DNA from 2 places in the Blastococcus goldschmidtiae genome. Region 1 is predicted to be linked to the other one. Evidence: riboswitches for the same ligand, from Rfam matches in the RefSeq annotation. Region 1 holds a riboswitch; the other holds the start of a gene.
The links. Region 1 has a riboswitch for cyclic di-AMP ahead of RM425_RS09475 (LysM peptidoglycan-binding domain-containing protein). Riboswitches for the same ligand answer to the same signal wherever they lie in the genome.

Region 1 (7,601 bases):
CACGCCGGCCCAAAGTGGAAGGCCTACAAGCGTGTCCGAGGACGCGATCGGAACACGGCGTCGGGCTGTCCCGCTAGTCGAAGTCACCTCACGCCGGTCGGCACAGCAGGATTCACCCCATCGTGGCTCCCCACTCTTACAGTCACGTGACGATTCGGCCTGCACTCGAACCGATGTCCCCGGGGCCGGTGTAGCTTCCGCCCGGATCTTGGCGCCAGGCTGGTGCTCGGCCGGCCAGGGTGCGAGAAAGTCGACGACTCGTCAGAACGCGTGGTCACTCCGCTGCCCGGAGCGGACCGCGACCCGGGTCGGTGTGCTCAACGACGGCTCCATGACGTCGGGCAGCTCGACGTGCAGCGGGGTGCTGCCGTGCCGCACGCGACACCGAACCGCCAGCAGCTGCGCATCGCGATCGTCGCCTGGGTCGAGCGCACTCAGCGCCGCCGACGCCGGCAAGCCGGCCTCGGTCGACCGACGCCGGCAAGCCGGCCTCGGTCGACCGACGCCCTACGAGACCATCCATCACCCACACACGGTCAGCTCGGGCGGCCTGTCCCGACCTGTCGCCGATCTGTGCAGCAGTTCCCGATTCGACCCAGGGCCTGCTCGGGGTCGCGGCCCAGTAGGTCACGCTTTGGGGGAGTCCTTGTTGCAACCGCGTTGCAACAAGCGCTGTTGGTTCATAGCCTCGCGCCGTGATGAGCACCGTGCGCGGGCCCGGCTTCCTGGCTCCGACTGTCATGGCTGTCGTGAGCTGCCTGCTCGTAGCCGGCTGCAGTGCCGACGGCGGTACGTCCTCTTTCGACGGGGATGGACGACTGCAGGTGGTCACCACGGTCGCTCCGATCACGTCGATCGTCGCCGGCATCGCCGGTGACCGCGCCGAGATCATCGGGTTGGTTCCAGAGGGAACGAATTCACACACCTTCGACCCCCCGCCGAGTGCGGCAGTGGTGCTCTCCGAGGCCGATCTCGTCTTCATCAACGGACTGAAATTGGAGGAACCGACGAAGGACCTGGCCGAGGCCAACATGGCCGACGGCGCGACACTGGTGGAGGTCGGGACGCAGGTGCTGCCGGAGAGCGAGTACATCTACGACTTCTCCTTCCCGCGGGAGGAGGGGAAGCCGAATCCGCACCTCTGGACCGACCCCACGTGGGCGATCCGATATGCCGCTGTGGTGCGGGATGCCCTCAGCGACGCGGATCCGGACGGCGAGGATGTCTATCAGCGCAACTACGAGGCGTTCGACGCCCAGGCCACTGAGCTCTCCGACGCACTGCGGGCCGACCAGGAGTCGGTTCCGGCGGACAGTAGGGAGCTGCTGACCTACCACGACGCCTATGCCTACTTCGCCGAGACCTATGGGTGGGAAGTCATCGGAGCGATTCAGCCTGAGAGTTTCGAGGACCCCACGCCGCGGGAGGTCGCGGCGCTGATCGACCAGGTGCGGGCCGAGGACGTTTCGGTCATCTTCGGCTCGGAGGTGTTCCCCTCTGCCGTACTCGAGGAGATCGGCCGCGCCACCAGCGCCCGGTACGAGGACACCCTGCGCGACGACGACCTGCCCGGGGAGCCTGGCGACCCCGAGCACTCCTGGACGGGCCTCATGCGCTACAACTACGTCACCATGATCAACGGCCTCGGTGGCGAGGCGTCCCTGCTCGCTGCCCTGGACACCACTCCCGCGGTCCGCGACGACGCCACGTACCCGCAGTGAACCTCGAGCAGGTGACCATCGATTACCTGGTCCGAATCCAGGGCGCCACATTCGGCTACGACGCCAGCCCGGTCCTCGAAGACGTCAGTCTCACCATTCCCCCCGGTGCCTTCATCGGTGTGGTCGGGCCCTCGGGCTCGGGCAAGACTTCCCTGCTGCGACTTCTGACCGGTACGGCCACACCGCAGCGGGGCACCATCACCCGTCGTCGAGGCCTCGCTGTGGCCTACGTGCCGCAGTTGGAAACCGTGAACTGGAACTTTCCCGTCACCGTCGCCGAGTGTGTGCTGATGGCCCGTACCGGGCGGACCCTCCCGTGGTCGACCCGCCAGGAGCGGGCCGAGGTCCACCGAGTTCTGGGCCGCCTCGGCATCGAGGGGCTGGCCGGACGGCACATCCGCGAATTGTCCGGCGGGCAGCAGCAACGGATGTTCATCGCCCGGGCCCTGTTGCGCCGCCCGCAGTTGCTGCTCATGGACGAACCGACCACGGGGGTGGACCTCACGAGTCGGCACGACATGCTCCACCTGCTCGGCGAGCTCAACGCCGAAGGCGTCGCCATCCTCCTGACCACTCACGACCTCAACGGCGTGGCCGCCCATCTACCTCGACTCGTCGCACTGAATCGAACCGTCCTCGCCGTGGGATCACCGCGTGAGGTCATCACCGGCCCCGTCCTCGAGCGGACGTTCGGCGCCCCGGTGGAGGTGCTCGAGCATCTCGGCATGCCCGTGGTCCTCGACCGCTACGACGCCGCCGATCACCGCGCCAGCGCCTGATGGAGACGCTTCTAGCGCCATTCGCCTACGCCTTCTTCATCAAGGGCCTCGGCGTCGCCACCCTCGCCGGCGGCCTGTGCGGCCTCCTCGGCGTCTACATCACCCTGCGCGGCATGAGCTACATCGGCCATGGCCTGTCCCACGCGATCTTCGGGGGGTTTGCGGCCAGCTCCATCATCAGCATCAACTACTACCTCGGCGCCGGGGTGTGGGGCCTGGCCTCCGCGCTGGCCATCAACAAGGTCACCCGCAGCCGGCGAATCGGCGCCGACGCGGCGATCGGCGTCATCACCACCTCGTCGTTCGCCCTCGGCGTGGCGCTGCTGTCGCACTACGGCAGCAGAGGACCTTCGTTCGACGCCGCGCTGTTCGGCAGCATCATCGGAGTCTCGGCCGAAGACGTTCTGGCCCTCGCCGGCATCACGACATTCGCCGTCGCAGTCATCTTCCTCAACTACCGCGCCCTGCTGTTCGCCACCTTCGACCCCGAGGTCGCCGACGTCAGCGGCGTACGTGTCGCCCGGACTGATGCCCTGCTCATGCTCGTACTCTCACTGGCGATCCTCGCCACCCTTACGGTCATCGGGGTCACCCTTGTGGCGGCCACCCTGGTGATCCCCGCCGTCGTAGCCAGGATGCTCACCAACCGCTTCTCCCGCATGCTCTGGCTGTCCACAGTCATCGGCGCTGGATGCGGCTTCGTCGGAATGAACCTCAGCTACCACCTCGACGTGCCTTCCGGGACGATGATCGTCCTCACCGGCGCCGTCGTCTTCACTGCCGTTCTGTCGCTCACCGGCGGGCGTCGATTGGCGCGCACGGCACGGTCGGACAACCGCACCGATCCCACACCCGTCGTCGCTCCGACCTGAACCGCGCCGGGTCTGGTGGAGGCACTGACTCCACGGAAGGGTGGCGCAGTGCCAGCACCGAAGAAGTATCCCGACGTGCTGCGTGAGCGGGCCGTGCGGATGGTGTTCGAGATCCGCGAGCAGACCGGGTAGCGCAAGGGCGGGATGTGCCCCGGGTCGCCGAGCAGCTGGGATCATTCCCGGGCCTCGGCGATCAGGCATCGCAGTCGGGCTCCGGGTAACCGGGCGGAGCGACTGCGACGACAGGCGACCGCCGATCGGCCTCGCCCGCGGGCTGCTGTGCTCAATGCGGGCCACCAGCTGGGGTCCCTTGGACGGGCTGCGCGTCGGTCTCGATCGGCTGCGACCGGGCGCATGCGGTCCGGGTGAGCCCGCAGCGCCTCGGCCACGTCCACCAATCCAGGTGCCGCCCTTCTCCGGGGAGCACGTCGACGAAGACCGGGGCCCGCACCTAGGGCCGACCGCCGGCTACGGCGCCGCGATACCTACCGGCTGCTCGCCATCAACCAGAGGTGGGACTTCCCAGACCGGCTATCCCCGGAAGAAGTGGTCGGCCGGAGCTGACAAGTACACGCGGTGCAGGCTCCCGGTGACGCGTTGTTCATCCTCGCGGGCGAGCCAGGGAAAACTGGCTCGGGGGTTGCTGCCTGCGTCGGGGGTCTGCCTACCGTGCTGAGGTTCGCCGAGCGGTGGACCCGGATGACGGCACCGCCCAACCTGCCCACCGTCACCGGTCCTGTCGAAAGCGACGGGCAGGCGCGGGGGACCCACCTCGTAGGACTAGGCCTTCGGGCCTTGGGGTGAAGCCGCATGATGCGGCCGGGCAACTCTCGCCCGAACCCGACAGCTAACCCCGTAGGCGGCGAGAGGGTCATCACCCATGTCCAAGCGCTACAAGGGGCGGCATCGCCGTCCGACCCGCAACCCTGTCGTGGCGGCCGTGGCACGACCCGCCGTGGTCGTCGCGGCAGCAGCGGCCGTCTCCGTTGGGATGATCGCCCCCGCCCAGGCCCACTCCGGGGACCACACAGTTCGCTCCGGCGACACCCTCGGCGAGCTCGCGGCCAGCCACGGCACCTCGTGGCGATCGATCCACGCCGACAACCGAGACACGATCGGGTCCGACCCGAACGTCTTGCGCATCGGTCAGGTGCTCAGCATCGGCGGCTTCGGCCCGACGCCGTCAGCGGCCAGCGGCTCGGGTGCGTACACCGTGCGGGCGGGAGACACGCTCAGCAGGATCGCCGCCCGCCACGGCACCAGTTGGCAGCAGCTGCACGCCCTCAACCGAGAGGCGATCGGCGCGAACCCGAACGTCCTGCGCGTCGGTCAGCGGCTCGTCCTCAGCGGAGAGGCGGTCCCGGCAGCCGCGCCGCGCGCGGCTTCCGAGCGCGCCAGCCGAGGGGTGGATCGGTCTGCCATCGCCCCGGCCCCGGCCCCGGCCCCGGCCCCGGCCCCGGCCCACAGAGCGGCTGCTCCCTCCAGCGCCTACGGGGCGTGGGATCCGCACGTCCGGCCCGGCGTCCAGGAGATCGCCGAGCGGTTCGGCGTCTCCACGGTCGTCACCCGCCCCGGGCACACCCCCACCCAGGGCCGCGCGGCTGACTTCATGGTCTACTCCGATCGGGCCAAGGGCGACGCCGTCGCCCAGTTCGTGATCGACAACGCGGCGCGACTCGGCGTCGAGAGCGTGATCTGGCGGCAGCGGATCGCCGGTCCGTGGACCGGCTGGGCGTGGCGTGCGATGGAAGACCGTGGATCCGCCACGGCCAACCACATGGATCACCCCCACGTGGCGTTCCGGTGAGCCGGGTAACCGACTGAACGCGGTGGTCCGCTGAGCTCAGGACCGACGACAAGCGGCCCCTGCCCTAAGGTTCGGTGGGGCAGGGGGCGCTGTCGACGGGCCGCCCGACGCTCGGGCACGCCGCCGCAGCCATGGCCCCTGGCCTGTCTCGGTGGAGATCAGTCCCTCGCCGTGCTGGTCGTGGATCGCGCGCTCGACGCGGCGTGCCAGCAGTCCTGTGCACGCACCACCGAGGGCGGTGACCGCGCAGAGGTAACCCACGGAGGTCGTCGACACGCTCCGGTCAGCGTGTTGACGGACTGCCTACGGTCGCGGGATGAAGCCCGGCACGACGTACAGCGTGACGCTGTCTGGATACGACCTGATGACGTTGGGGGCGGGGTTGAAGGCCTACCTGCGGGCATTCGCAGAGCACCGGGAGCTCGACGGAGGCGCCACGCACCCGGACGACGAGTGGCAGCGGCTGCAACGGCACGTCGGAGAGCTCATCTGGCGTCTCGAGGACGCGGGAGCCGAGTCCGGCACCCTTGTGATCCACAGTGACGAGGCTGTCGAACCGCGAGGTGAGGAGCAGTCGGACGGCGGAGCCGACTGACCTACAGCGACATCGCATGCGTCATCGATGGCGGGCCGCCGCCGACGGGGTCGTGGGCCCTCCCGCTGCAGCGCGGCGCCGCCCGGCGACGGCGGCGCGCTCCCGGTCGGGCGGGGGCCGCTCGAGCAGGCCGGTCGACGTAGGCGATGCCGGCGCCGACGACGTCCCCTGCCTGGGAGAAGATTGGCGTTGAGGTCGCTGGGACGGGCCCCTCGGCAGGCACTCTCTAGGCACCCGATGCTCCCGCAACCAGCCATCACGAGCGGTCGCAGCCAACGCCCCACGGTGCCTCTGACCTGCATATTCAAGGCGAGCCAACGGCAGCAAGCGGCCCAGGATCACATCGCAGGGTTACTGGTTCACGTCCAGTCGGGGGAGCAACTCGAGGCCCTTGACCCGCATCCGCCGGTCGAGGCCCTCCGTCGTTCCTGCCGCGCCCATCCGGCACGCCGACGCCGTAACGCTCGACCGTGTGCCGGACATGTAGGTGTGTGATGGCGATGCAGGGCCGACCGGCGCCCACTCCCGACCACCCGCCCCCGTCCTCCACTTCGCTCCTCGAGGACGCCTACCGCACGAACGGCTCCGCCGTGCTCGGCTATGCGCTTCGCCGGACGGCGTCGCGCGAGGACGCCCTCGACGTCGTGGCCGAGACCTTCGCCACCGCCTGGCGGCGCCGGGACGACGTGCCGGTCGACGCCGACGAGATCCGTCCCTGGCTCTTCGGCATCGCACGGCGGTGCCTGGCCAACACCGTGCGGGGTACCCGACGTGCTGCCCGGCTGGGTGAGCGCCTGGCCGCGGCCTTCGGTGAGACAGGCGCCTGCATCCCAGACCCTGCCGGCCGCCACGACGAGGACGGACGCCTGCACGAGGCGCTGGAGCTGCTCACGCCCGATGACCGTGAGCTGATGACGCTCATCGCGTGGGAGTCGCTCACTCCTGCCGAGGCGGCCGAGGTGCTCGGCATCCCTGCAGGAACCGTTCGTGTCCGGCTCCACCGCGCCCGCACCCGGCTGCGTGCCGCACTGTCCACGTCCGACCGTGACCAGGAGGCCTCCCGTGATGTCTGACCAGGAGCTGGACGCCCGGCTCGCCGCGGCGGTAGGCGTCCGGGACGAAGCACTCCCGTCCCTGCCCGAGAGCTTCCTCGACCTGCTCCGGAACGAAAGCTCGGAGGACCTCCCGCGGACCCTCGAGGGGCTGTTCCGTGACGAGCCCGCCTCCGTGGTGGCCGCCCGCCAGCTGGCGGAGGACGCCCGGAGCGGTCGACGGGCCAGCTTTCGCGCACGGCGCCGGACGCTCGTCCGCCTGGGCGCCGGGGTTCTCGCCCTCGCTGCTGCCTGGGTGGTCGCCATCGCCGTCGCCTCGTCCGATCGCCCAGCTGCGCCAGGCGGCCGGACGGAGCTGCCGAGCGGCACTGTTCCTGGCGCGATCGACCTCGTCGCGGCCGAGGTGGTCACCTTTCCCCTGACCGTCGAGGCGCCCCCGCCCGGTGTGAGGCCGATGTTCAGCCGCTGGGGCGGGGTTCCCCTTTTCGGTGACCAGCCGTTGGTCCACGCCGCCGACTACACCTCCGACAGCGGCGACCGCGTGCTGGTGGTCCTGTACCCGGAGGATCCACGAGGCATGGACGACGTCGGGCTCGGCGACCAGCCCTCGGGGACGGTTCCGGTCGGTGCCGCCGAGGCTGAGGTCCTGCGCGGTGACGGGTCGATCGACCTCCTGTGGGAACGGCCCGATGGCCTGTGGGTCGCGGTCTCGGGCGAAGGTGCCTACAGCAGCACGTCGGCGTTGCTCCCCGTGGCGGCGTCGATCGTCGACCGG
Region 2 (7,601 bases), on a different contig from region 1:
GAGGAAGAGTGGCGAAAGTCGTTATCCGTACGGATGAGCGGGTAGCGCTTCCATGGCCGGCGTTCCTCGGTGGACAGGCCACCTGCACCGGCACCCGGAGGAGCCACCATGAGTGTTACCGCCCAGATGCTGGAGTCCTACCCGAAGGACCTCGGCGGTGTCGATCGTCAGAAGCTTCAGGAGTGCATCGAGGCTTGCTTCGAGTGCGCCCAGGCCTGCACCGCCTGCGCCGACGCATGCCTGAGTGAGGACATGGTCGCGGAGCTCACCAAGTGCATCCGCAGCAACCTCGACTGCGCCGACATCTGCGACGCCACCGGCCGCGTGCTTTCCCGGCACACCGGCTACGACGCCAATCTCACGCGCGCGGTTCTGGAGGCGTGTGCCGCTGCGTGCAAGGTCTGTGGGGACGAGTGCACCGAGCACGCGGAGATGCACGCGCACTGCCGGGTGTGCGCAGAATCCTGCCGCCGATGCGAGCAGGCCTGCCGGGATCTCATCGCCTCTCTCGGCTAACGCGTCGTCGCAACGCCCCAACTGCGGTCCGCACGGGCGCCCGGCACGAGACCTCGGCCGCCGGGCGTCCCGCGCCGACCGTCTTTCCCGAAATCCTCGCCCCGGCAGCGCCGCCAGGAGGGTCACAGCACTCGCACGTTCGTGGTGTGCAACTCGCCGTCAACGTCCTCCCGCGTCGCGCGGAGTCGTACACCGCGAGGGCCGGCGGTGGCCAGGGCCGACACGACCTGCCGTGTGGCCTCCATGTCCAGCGGAACCAGCAGGTTGTCATCTGCCACCAGGCCGTAGCCGCTCTCCACGCAGTGGCCCATCAACGCGCACTCTGTGGTGTGCTCCGCGGCGCGAGAGGTGTACTCCTGCTGCGGATACCGCCGCAGGCAGGCGAGGTCCACCACGTATCCCTCAGTGATCTCCATGAACGTCATCTCCTCTGATATCCGGGTCGCACAGCGTGCGCGACGCGGAGACATCTCATCCGGCCGCCATGGGTGTACCTCCGAACCGACCCAGGCGCCTTTCGACGCCGTGACGTTTGACCGGCGTCCCTCTCTGGCGGTCGCCACTGGCCAGCTACCCGGAGCCGATCGTGCCCTCTGGAGACGTGCACAAGGGCCCAGCACAAAAAGTCCCCCTGCACTGCCCCTCCCCGGACCAGGCCGGCTCGCGGGGACGGTGCTGCCTATCCCCCGGCCATCACCACGTCGAACCCATGATAGTTCGGTGTAGCAGCGGTCTCGGGACGCCCGGTCGGGTAGATGCCGCAGGCCCGGGTCAGCGCGAGCAGGTCGGAACTACGTCATCAATCGAAAGGAACGCGCACCATGCCAGTCGCTGAAGGCCGTCACGTCTCACCGTGGGTAGACACCACGCCGGTTTTGGATCTGGGGTCGACCGAGCCGCGTCCACTGGCCGCGGATGTCATGGTCCTCGGTCGGAGGATCGTCGGTGTCACCACCGCTTTACGCCTCCAGCGTGCCGGCCGTCGTGTAGCCGTCGTCTCGGCCGAGCCGATCGGTCGATCGGTCGATCGGTGACCACCCACTCCACGGTGAAGGTCACCAACGGCCACGGAGCCCCGTACTCGAAGATCGAGCAGACACGGGGCCTCGACGCTGCAGCCGCCTATGCGGAGGCGAATGTGGCCGGGCTGCAAGAGATCCTCGGTCTCATCGAGACCCTCGGCATCGACTGCATGCTCGAGCACGGTCACCCGCACGTCGTCTACACCGAGGACGACGCCAAGGTGGCGGAAATCGAGAAGGAGGGCGAGGTCGGTCGCCGAACGCATCGGGTTCCCGGTGACCATGTCGCGCGAGGCCCCGTTGCCGTTCGAGGTCGCCGCAGCACTGCACTTCCAGTACCAGGCGCACTTTCACCCTGGCCGATACCTCGCCGGACTGGCCGAGGCGTTCGTCCGCCGAGGCGGCGTCGTTGTCGAGGGCGTGTGGGGCCGGGACGTGGACGAGGACGGCGGGATGTGCCACGTCGAGACGACGGCTGGAGGCATGTCGGCGGGTTACGTCGTCGTGGCCACCCGCTCCTGCATGACGCATGCCGACCGAGAATGCTGCACCGGCGCTGATGGAGGACGCGATGACACGACGACCGGGAACGCTGACCGCTCCTGACGGGATGGACGGCGCGACGATCGCCGCCGTCGCCGAGCGGTACGGGACACCGGTGTGGATCTACGACGCCGGGCGCATCCGCACGCAGATCAACCTACTTCGGCAGTTCGACACCATCCGTTTCGCGCAGAAGGCCTCGTCGAACCTTCACATCCTGAGGTTGATGCGGAAAGAGGCAGTCATGGTTGACGCCGTGTCGGCCGGTGAGATCGAGCGGGCGCTGGCAGCCGGGTACACCCCTGGTGGGGATGAGGATCCGATCGTCTTCACCGCAGACGTGCTCGATCGGCAAACGCTCCAGCGGGTTGCCGATCTGGGTGTCCCGGTGAACGTTGGGTCGCCGCAGATGGTCGAGCAGCTCGGAGAGATCTCCCCCGGGCATCCCGTGTGGATACGAGTCAATCCCGGCTTCGGTCACGGGCACAGTCAGAAGACGAACACCGGCGGCCCGGCGAGTAAGCACGGTATCTGGCATGAGGACCTGACCGACGTCGTGGAGTCCGTCGATCGTCACGGTCTCGACCTGATCGGCCTGCACATGCACATCGGTTCAGGGGTGGACTACGGGCACCTCGAGCGGGTGTGCGAATCGATGGTCCGAGATGCCAAGAGGATCGACCACGACATCCGCGCGATCTCCGCGGGAGGTGGCCTCACCGTCAGAGAAACAGTTGCCGATCCGATCGTGGATACGGATCGGTACTTCCGGCTCTGGGACGACGCGCGCCATGAACTGACCGCCCACCTGGGGCACCACGTGCGACTGGAGATCGAACCCGGGCGCTTTCTCGTCGCGAACTCCGGAGTGCTCGTCGCCGAGGTCCGCGCGTTCAAGCGGATGGGGTCGAACCGATTCGTCCTCTTGGACGCCGGCTTCAACGATCTCATCCGGCCTGCCCTGTATGGCAGCAGTCACGGCACCGAGGTCATCACCCGGGAGGGAGACAGGCGTGACGGGGACGTGTCGGCCACAGTGCTGGCCGGCCCCCTGTGCGAGTCAGGAGACGTCTTCACCCAGAGTCCGGACGGCGTCGTCGAGCACGCACCACTGCCGGCCGTCGTGGTCGGCGACCTCGTCGTCTTCATGAACACCGGGGCGTACGGAGCCAGCATGTCGTCGAATTACAACTCACGTCCACTTGCACCCGAGGTGCTCATCGATGGAGGCGCCGTGCGTCTGATCCGTCGACGGCAGACGATCGACGACCTCTTGGCCTTGGAGGACGTGGCCGAATGAGCCAGGTCGGATGCAGAACGCCAAAGAGCAGTGACTTGACTCTGAGAGCGGCGCGGGTATGGGGGCGACATATCATCACTGCTCACTCATAGGGGGCCCTCCGCCGGCACCCGACAGGAACCGAGAGTTTCGCGGAGCTCATGCGAATCCGCAGACCAGGGATATCCCACCGTCGGGACTGGTTCGGGCCCCAGGCTGGCGGTCGACATCGGCCGACCGACGAGCTACGCACGCGGGGGCGTGACTCGGCTGGCGTCCGCTGTCTGGACACATCAGTCGCAGTTGCGCCGGCTCCACACAGAAGACTTTGTGAGGCGGGAGTCGGTGGGTCAGTGGGTCATGTCCACCGGGGCAGCCAGGGACCACAGCCGCGGCGGCGTGCCCGAACGTCGGGCCGCCCGTAGACAGCGCCCCCTGCCCCACCGAACAGCGGGGCAGGGGACGCTTGTCGTCGGTCCGGGCTTAACGGACCACCGCGGTCAGTCGGTTACCCGGCTCACCGGAACGCCACGTGGGGGTGATCCATGTGGTTGGCCGTGGCGGATCCGCGGTCTTCCATTGCGCGCCACGCCCAACCGGTCCACGGACCGGCAATCCGCTGCCGCCAGATCACGCTCTCGACTCCGAGCCGAGCCGCGTTGTCGATCACGTACTGGGCGACGGCGTCTCCCTTGGCCCGGTCGGTGTAGACCATGAAGTCAGCCGCGCGGCCCTGGGTGGGGGTGTGCCCGGGGCGGGTGAGGACTGTCGAGATGCCGAACCGATCGGCGATCTCCTGGACGGCGGGTCGGACGTGCGGATCCCACGCCCCGTAGGCGCTCGAAGGCGCAGCCGCTGCATACGTCGGCGCGGGGGCTGGGGCCGGGGCGGGCCTGTCCGAGCCACGGCTGGCGCGCTCTGGAACGGCACGCGGCGCGGCGGCCGGGGAGGCTTGCCCGCTGAGGAGGAGGCGCTGACCGACGCGCAGGACGTTCGGGTTCGCGCCGACGACCTCCCGGTTGAGGGCGTGCAGCTGCTGCCAGGTGGTGCCGTGCCGGGCAGCGATCCTGTTGAGCGTGTCTCCCGCGCGTACGGTGTACGCGCTCGAGCCGCTGGCCGCTGACGGCGTCGAGCCGGAGCCGCCGGTGGTGAGCACCTGACCGATGCGCAGGAGGTTCGGGTTGGACCCGATCGTGTCGCGGTTGTCCGCGTAGATCGTTCGCCACGAGGTGCCGTGGCTGGCCGCGAGTCCGCCGAGGGTGTCGCCGGAGCGAACCGTGTGGTCCCCGGAGTGAGCCTGAGCGGGGGCGATCATCCCGACGGAGACGGCCGCTGCTGCCGCGACGACCACGGCGGGTCGTGCCACGGCCGCCACGACAGGGTTGCGGGTAGGGCGGCGGTGCCGCCCGACGTAGCGCTTAGACATAGGTGGTGAGCCTCTCGCCGCCTACGGAGTTAGCTGTCGGGTTCCGGCGAGAGCTGCCCGGCCGCATCACACGGCTTCACCCCAAGACCTGAAGGCCTAGTCATGCGAGGTGGGTCCCCCGCCCTGCCCGTCGTTTTCAACAGGACCGGTGTGACGGCGGGCAGGTTCGGCGGTGCCATCATCCGGGTCCACCGCTCGGCGAACCTCAGCACGGTATGCAGACTCCGGATGAGGGCAGCAACCCCCGGGTCGACTTTCCCCGCTGCGCCCGCGAGGATGAACTATGCGTCATAGGAGCCTGCACCGCGTGTGATTGTCAGCTCGGTCAACCACTGCTTGACGGCGGACTCCCAGGTGTCTTCCCTGACCGCTTCAGACGCGGAGCCGCACGACCTCGAGTTGACGCCGCAGAACGCCGCCGGTGTATCCGACGCCGATCGGGACTGCTGCAGCTTCGGTTGACGGTGGTTGGGAGTGATCATGCCGCGATAGCGGCTTGAGTGGTGAAGGCGAGTTCGAACTCGACCGGGGTGAGCTTGCCAGTGCGCGTTGCCGACGGCGGCGGTTGTAGGTGTGCTCGGTCCAGAACACGATCGCGGCGTGCAGCTCGGCGCGGGTGCGCCAGCGGCGGCGGTCCAGGACGTTCTTCTGCAGCAGCGCGTGCCATGACTCCATCGCAGCGTTGTCACCTGCCGAAGCAACTCGCCCCATCGAACCTTGCAGGCCTGCGGCGGTCAGGACCGCCTGGAATGATCTTGCTCGAAATTGCGATCCGCGGTCGCTGTGAACCACGACCACACCGCCGGGCCGACGTCGGGCCACTGCCGTGCGCAGTGCGGTGACGGCCAGCTGGGCGGTCATCCGCTCGTCGATCGCGCAGCCGACGATGCGGTTGCTGAACAGGTCCTTGACCGCGCAGCAGTACAGCTTGCCTTCCGCGGTGGGGTGCTCGGTGATGTCGGTCAGCCACACCCGGTCCGGGGCGGGCGCGGTGAAGTTCCGCTGCACGTGGTCGTCGTGCACCGCCGGGCCGGGGCTCTTGCCCGCCACCCCTTGCGCACCGTGGTCGACCAGAGCTTCTGCGCCGAGCACAGCCGCCAGATCCGCCGCTCACCGGCGACCAGGCCAACGCCGGCGACTTCGTCGGCGACGAACCGGTAGCCGAATTCCGGGTCATCGCCGTGGGCGTCGATGAGGGCGTTGGTGAGGTAGGCGTCGGCGAGGTCGCGCTGGCTGACCGGGCTGGTCTGCCACTTGTAGAAGGCTGCGTGGAGAAGCCGAGCACCCGGCAGGTCACCGCGACGGGGATCTTCTCGGCGAGCTCTTGGACCAGCGGGTACGTCATTTTGGGAGGCTGCCCCCGGGTCGTCGGTCGTCATCGGCCGATCGACAACCAATGGCAGTCGGCGGCCGGTGGCCCGGTCACACCGGTGGGCGGTCGCTGTTCGACCGCATCATCGGCGCCCGCTGTGTCGGCTCAACGATGGAGCCTCTCGGAGGCGGGAATATAAGGGTGATCAGGCACCTGGTGCTGCCGATCAGTGACCGGCAGCACCAGGTGGAGATCAGCCGCCGAGCTCTACGAGTAGTGCCTCCATCTCGGCGATCTCCTGCATCTGCGTCTCGCTGATCAGCTGCGCCAGCTCCAGCGCTTCAGTGTCCCGTCCATCCTTGAGCTCCGTCTGTGCCATCTGCACAGCACCCATGTGGTGCTCGATCATGGACTGCAGCCACATCCGGTCGAATTCGGGACCCGCGACGGGCATCTCCTCCATGTCCATGTCCATGTCGTTGGAACCGTGGTCCATGCCACCCATGCCATCGGACTCGAGCGGCTCACCCCACTCCTCGAGCCATCCGGTCAACAGATCGATCTCCGGGTCCTGCCCGGCCTCGATGCGGTTGGCCAAGTCGACGACGCGGGGATCAGTGGCTCGCTCCGCGGCGACATCTGACATGCTGAGGGCCCCCTCGTGGTGCGGGATCATGCCCTGCGCGAAGGCGACGTCAGCATCGTTGAACGTCGCTTCCTCGGTCGCAGAACTCTCCGCCCCGGGGCTGCTGCCGGCGGAGGAGCCACCGGAGCTGCCCGAGCAACCGGTCAGGATGATCGTGCCGGCGATGAGTCCGCCGGTCAGCTGGACGAGTCGTGCTGTGGTGCGGGTCATTGCAGTCTCCTGTTGGTTGCGGTGCCGGCGTGCCGTTCGACCCCTCCGACGCCTTGGTCGGCGGGGTCCAGATCGGTCGGCCTAGATCCGCAGGAGACACAGCGACGCTAGTTCCGGTGGTCGTGGAGGCCTCAACCAACCCATCGGCGGTCGTAGCCCGCGTTCGACGGCGCACCGGGCCGACGAAGCAAGGCGCCGCCCTCGACCCGTTGCCCGAAGAGCGAGGAACCCAGCCAGAAAGACCGCGAGACACAGGGACCACGCGTGGTTGGCGAGGTCATGATCCGGTGCATCACCCGGCGTCGGAATCCCGGCTACTGCCGCCAAACGCTGGATGGGGGCGGCCACGGAGGAACCGCTGAGCGAAGACTCCGGGCTGAACGCGGCCGATGCTGCGGATGGGTGACCGATGCCGTTATCGGCGTGCGCCGAGGCGCTACCGCCGACCCCCGGTTCGGCGAAGACGTGCTGGGCGCCGTGCATCGACAGGACACCGGCGAACAACCACAGGATCCACAGCTTTCGCATTGGCACGACCACCCCCTTCACGAACCGATCTCAGGGTACTGGTCCACGTAGTAGTAAGCCGCCAAGACAAACCGACGGCGCCTGGGTCTCCCGGAGGTGGTCATCCAGAGAGTCCGCGA

Region 2: another riboswitch for cyclic di-AMP. It lies ahead of RM425_RS06770 (LysM peptidoglycan-binding domain-containing protein); the one in region 1 lies ahead of RM425_RS09475 (LysM peptidoglycan-binding domain-containing protein).

Annotation. Positions count from the first base shown of each region.
Region 1 covers NZ_JAVREI010000005.1:37,983-45,583, forward strand. The annotation lists gene RM425_RS09460 (metal ABC transporter substrate-binding protein) at 699-1,721, shown strand; gene RM425_RS09465 (metal ABC transporter ATP-binding protein) at 1,733-2,500, shown strand; gene RM425_RS09470 (metal ABC transporter permease) at 2,500-3,372, shown strand; cyclic di-AMP (ydaO/yuaA leader) riboswitch at 4,100-4,248, shown strand; gene RM425_RS09475 (LysM peptidoglycan-binding domain-containing protein) at 4,313-5,179, shown strand; gene RM425_RS09480 (hypothetical protein) at 5,496-5,774, shown strand; gene RM425_RS09485 (RNA polymerase sigma factor) at 6,269-6,847, shown strand; gene RM425_RS09490 (hypothetical protein) at 6,837-7,601, shown strand, end outside.
Region 2 covers NZ_JAVREI010000002.1:423,287-430,887, reverse strand. The annotation lists gene RM425_RS06790 (four-helix bundle copper-binding protein) at 109-516, shown strand; gene RM425_RS06785 (hypothetical protein) at 639-932, opposite strand; gene RM425_RS06780 (FAD-dependent oxidoreductase) at 1,641-2,144, shown strand; gene lysA (diaminopimelate decarboxylase) at 2,068-3,381, shown strand; gene RM425_RS06770 (LysM peptidoglycan-binding domain-containing protein) at 3,878-4,711, opposite strand; cyclic di-AMP (ydaO/yuaA leader) riboswitch at 4,793-4,968, opposite strand; partial or broken gene RM425_RS06765 (IS3 family transposase) at 5,265-6,152, opposite strand; gene RM425_RS06760 (DUF305 domain-containing protein) at 6,352-6,954, opposite strand; gene RM425_RS21630 (DUF6153 family protein) at 7,036-7,482, opposite strand.